Regions from separate parts of the Streptomyces ferrugineus genome, predicted to be linked through region 1. Evidence: riboswitches for the same ligand, from Rfam matches in the RefSeq annotation. Region 1 holds a riboswitch; the other holds the start of a gene.
What was found. A riboswitch is a leader RNA that binds a small molecule or an ion and turns the genes downstream of it on or off. The one in region 1 is predicted to bind cobalamin.
Positions count from the first base shown of each region.

Region 1 (2,379 bases):
GTGACCGCCTTGAAAGTACGGATTCCCTCGTACATCCGCTCGCTGGTGTACGCCACCTTTCGCTCGCCGACACGTGCGACGCCGGGGACGACGGTGGCGGCCATCGCGAGGTGCTCGGCGTCGAACTCGACGGCCATGGTGAACGGGCCGTCGTCGACCGGCTTCTGACGGACCGCCAGAGCGGCCGCCTCCTTGGCGGCGGCACGAATGTCCGCGGCGGTCCTGGCCGGCGTGCGGCACACGGCGGCGTAGCGCGAGACGTGGTCCTTGACGGCGACCTTCAGCGCCTCCGGCGCGTATCCGAGCGCGTCCTCGCAGGCCACGTCGTCGCCGGTGACGAGCACGACGGGCACGCCGTACTCGGCGACGACGTGCGCGTTCAGCAGGCCCTCGCTGGCGCGTACGTCGTTCAGCCACACCCCGGTGATCTGGTTCGCGAGGTAGGTGTGGGCGAGGATGCCGTCCATTCCGGCGCCGGCGTGGTAGCCGACGAAGGCGATGCCGTCCACGTCCCCGTGCTGCACGCCCTCCACCATGGAGAGCGCCTTGTGCCGTCCGGTGAGCATCTCGACCCGCTCGTCCAGTTGTTCGAGCAGCAGATTGCGCATCGTCCAGTGCGCCTCGTTGACGAGGACCTCGTCGGCACCCCCGTCGAAGAAGCCCAGCACGGCGGCGTCGACGTCCGAGGTGAACATCCCCCGGCACCGCTCCCACTGCGGCGTCCCCGGCAGCACGTCGGCCGGCCAGGTCACGCCGGTGGCGCCCTCCATGTCGGCGCTGATGAGGATCTTCATGGTCCGTCACGTTACGCGCCGACGGGGGAACCCGCCACGAAGCGGGCGAACGCCCCCTTCGCGCCCCCTGGGCGTGCTTGTCAGTCACCCTGCGCGGGCACTACTGTCACCACGCCTTGGTGAACGGGAAATCCGGTGTGATGCCGGTGCGGCCCTCGCCACTGTGAATCGGGAAGTCCGGCTCCGGCCCTCACGGGCAGCCACTGGGTCCTTCGGGACCCGGGAAGGCGGAGCACGGGCGGTGGTACCCGTCAGCCAGGAGACCGGCCAAGGCACGTCAACCATCCACGAGGTGCTGGAGAGGGTCTGCTGAGCCATGCACATAGCCGAGGGTTTCCTGCCTCCGGCGCACGCGGTCGCCTGGGGCGTCGCGTCGGCGCCGTTCGTCGTCCACGGAGTCCGTTCACTCACCCGTGAGGTCAGGGAGCATCCCGAGAGCACGCTGCTCCTCGGCGCCTCCGGGGCCTTCACCTTCGTCCTGTCCGCGCTGAAGCTGCCCTCGGTGACCGGCAGTTGCTCGCATCCGACCGGAACCGGACTCGGCGCCATCCTGTTCCGGCCGCCGATCATGGCGGTCCTGGGCACCATCACCCTGCTCTTCCAGGCGCTGCTGCTCGCGCACGGCGGCCTGACCACGCTCGGCGCGAACGTCTTCTCGATGGCGATCGTGGGGCCCTGGGCCGGATACGCGGTCTACAAGCTGCTGCGGCGGTACGACGTGCCGCTGATGGTCGCCGTCTTCTTCGGAGCGTTCGTCGCCGACCTGTCCACCTACTGCGTCACCAGTGTCCAGCTCGCGCTCGCCTTCCCCGACCCGGGCAGCGGATTCCTGGGTGCGCTCGGCAAGTTCGGCTCCATCTTCGCCGTCACCCAGATCCCGCTCGCGGTGAGCGAGGGCCTGCTGACGGTGCTCGTGATGCGGCTGCTGGTGCAGTCCAGCAAGGGCGAACTGACCCGGCTGGGTGTGCTCCTCGCCAAGAAGCAGTCCCGGAGCGAGACCGAGGCGGTGGCCCGATGAGCAAGAAGACGATGAGTAAGAACACGAAGATCAACATCCTGCTGCTGGCCGTCGTGGCCGCGCTCGCCGTGCTGCCGCTCGCGCTCGGGCTCGGCGACCACAAGGAGGAGCCGTTCACGGGGGCCGACGGCGAGGCGGAGACGGCGATCACCGAGATCGAGCCGGACTACGAGCCCTGGTTCTCGCCGCTGTACGAGCCGCCGTCCGGTGAGATCGAGTCGGCGCTGTTCTCCCTCCAGGCGGCCCTCGGTGCCGGGGTTCTGGCCTACTACTTCGGTCTGCACCGGGGCCGGCGGCAGGGCGAGCAGCGGGCGCTGGAGCGGCAGCGGGACGCCGAGAAGCCGAAGGCCGACGGGGTCTGACGGGTGCTGCCGATCGACGCGGCGGCGCACAGCAGTCGCTGGCGCCGCCGTCACCCCGTGGACAAGGCCGTGCTCGGGCTCGGCCTGACCGTGCTCGCGATCTCGCTGCCGCCCTGGCCGGGCGCCGCGCTGGTCCTGGTCACCGCACTCACCGTGCTGCTGGGTCCGGCGGGCGTGCCGGGACGGCGGCTGTGGCGGGCCTATC
Region 1 covers NZ_CP063373.1:6,709,471-6,711,849, forward strand. The annotation lists gene IM697_RS30175 (M55 family metallopeptidase) at 1-794, opposite strand, end outside; cobalamin riboswitch at 895-1,080, shown strand; gene IM697_RS30180 (energy-coupling factor ABC transporter permease) at 1,111-1,812, shown strand; gene IM697_RS30185 (energy-coupling factor ABC transporter substrate-binding protein) at 1,824-2,174, shown strand; gene cbiQ (cobalt ECF transporter T component CbiQ) at 2,178-2,379, shown strand, end outside.

Region 2 (2,379 bases), 3.8 Mb from region 1:
CGAGGTCATCTTCGCCGCGCTGGTCGGCGCGATCCTCTGGAATCTGCTGACCTGGCTGGTGGGCCTGCCCTCCAGCTCCTCGCACGCCCTGATGGGCGGTCTGATCGGTGCCGCCGTCGCCTCGGCCGGCTTCGGCGCGGTCCACGGCGACGTACTCGTCACCAAGGTCCTGATCCCGGCGATCGCCGCCCCGCTGGTCGCGGGCCTCGCCGCGCTGCTCGCCACCCGCCTGACGTACACCTTCGGCAAGAAGGCCGACGGCAAGGCCGCCGCCAAGGGCTACCGCACCGGCCAGATCGCCTCCGCCGGCCTGGTCTCCCTCGCGCACGGCACGAACGACGCGCAGAAGACGATGGGCGTCATCACCCTCGCCCTGGTCGCCGGCGGCGCCGTCGCCCCCGACTCCGACCCGCCCATGTGGGTCATCCTCTCCGCCGGTATCGCCATCGCGCTCGGCACCTACCTCGGCGGCTGGCGCATCATCCGCACGATGGGCAAGGGTCTGACCGACCTCCAGCCGCAGCAGGGCTTCGCCGCCCAGACCAGCGCCGCCACGGTCATCCTGGCCTCCTCCCACCTCGGCTTCTCCCTGTCCACCACGCACTCCGTCTCCGGTTCGGTGATGGGTGCCGGCCTCGGCCGCAAGGGCGGCGTCGTCCGCTGGTCCACGGCCACCCGGATGTTCGTCGCCTGGGGCCTGACCCTCCCGGCCGCCGCCCTGGTCGCCGCGCTCGCGGAGTACGTGACGGGCCTCGGCAACTGGGGCACGGCAGCGGTCGCCGTCTTCCTGGTCGCCTCCAGCGCCGCGATCTGGAAGATCTCCCGCCGCGAGGTCGTCGACCACACCAACGTCAACGAGACCGAGGAGTCGCCCGGTGTGGTCACCACCGCCATCGCCGCCGTGACCCCGCCCCCGGCGACCCCCGCGCACCCGGCGGCCGAGGAACTGGCGGCCACCGTCCCGGCCTCGTCGTCCACCGAGCCCGCGCCGTCCCAGGCCACGGTCTGACTCCGCCCCGGTACCCCCTCACTCAGGAAGAAGAACCATGAAGATCGACTGGGCGGCCCTCGGCTCCGTCTTCGGCGTCAGCCTCACGGTCACGGTGGCCCTGGTGGGCCTGTTCACCCTCGGCATCGCGGGCCTGTCCCGCCAGGAGAGGGCCTCGGCGCAGGGCGGTTCGGCCGCCCTCGCGGTCACCGGCGCCTACGCGTGCTTCGCGGCGTGCGCGGCGGCGGTGGCGTATGGGATCTATCTGATCGTGGCCTGAACCACACCACGCGCATCACCTGAAGCACCCGAGGTGCGGGACGGACAACCGTCCCGCACCTCACTGCTGTGTGGGCCTTCGCACACTCCCCCACCGCAGGTCAACGGCAAGTTGACGCCCCTTCCAACCCCATGGTGGACTTCCGGAGCCAAGTACGGCGGCAGGAGAGGAAGCCGGTGCGAATCCGGCGCGGTCCCGCCACTGTCACCGGGGTAGTAAGCCCCGGGAGCCAGGAACTCTCGCCGCCGGTCTCGTCGAACCAGGGCGTGGACACCCTGAGTGAGGACACAACGCGATGCTCGCCTGCCGATCGACACGCAGTAGCAGACCCACGTCTGACCTCACGGTCGGCTGACCCCGATGCGAGCCGATCGCGTTTTCGCGTACGGCGCCGCCGCCGGGCTCCTCGGCGATCTGCTGCTCGGCGATCCCCGCCGGGGGCATCCGGTCGCCGCGTTCGGTCGGGCCGCCGCTGCCGTGGAGAAGGTGTTGTGGCGCGACGACCGCGCGTGGGGTGCGGCGCACACCGCCGTGTGCGCCGGTGGCGCCGTCGCCGCCGGGGCGCTCGCCGCGCGTGTCGTACGCACGTCTCCCGCCGCCTCCGTCGCGCTGACCGGCGCCGCCACCTGGGCCGTCGTCGGCGGGACCTCGCTCGCCCGGGAGGCGCGGGCCATCGGACGGGCCCTGGAGGCGGGGGACGTCGAGGCGGCGCGGGCGCGCTTGCCGCATCTGTGCGGGCGGGATCCGCAGGCGCTGGACGCGGACGGGATCGCGCGCGCGGTCGTGGAGTCCGTGGCCGAGAACACCTCCGACGCGGTGGTGGGGGCGCTGGTGTGGGGGGCCGTCGGCGGGGTGCCGGGGCTTGTCGGGTTCCGTGCGGTGAACACGCTCGACGCCATGGTCGGGCACAGGTCGCCCAAGTACCGGCGGTACGGCTGGGCTTCGGCCCGGCTCGACGACCTGGCCGGCTGGCCGGGGGCGCGGCTGACCGCCGTGCTCGCCGCCGTCGCCGGGGGTGATCCCCGGGGAGCGGTACGGGCCTGGCGTGCCGATGCCGCCCAGCACCCGAGCCCCAACGCCGGGCCCGTCGAGGCCGCGTTCGCGGGGGCGC
Region 2 covers NZ_CP063373.1:2,865,076-2,867,454, reverse strand. The annotation lists gene IM697_RS13065 (inorganic phosphate transporter) at 1-1,009, shown strand, start outside; gene IM697_RS13060 (hypothetical protein) at 1,047-1,268, shown strand; cobalamin riboswitch at 1,410-1,529, shown strand; gene IM697_RS13055 (cobalamin biosynthesis protein) at 1,629-2,379, shown strand, end outside.
Region 2: another riboswitch for cobalamin. It lies ahead of IM697_RS13055 (cobalamin biosynthesis protein); the one in region 1 lies ahead of IM697_RS30180 (energy-coupling factor ABC transporter permease).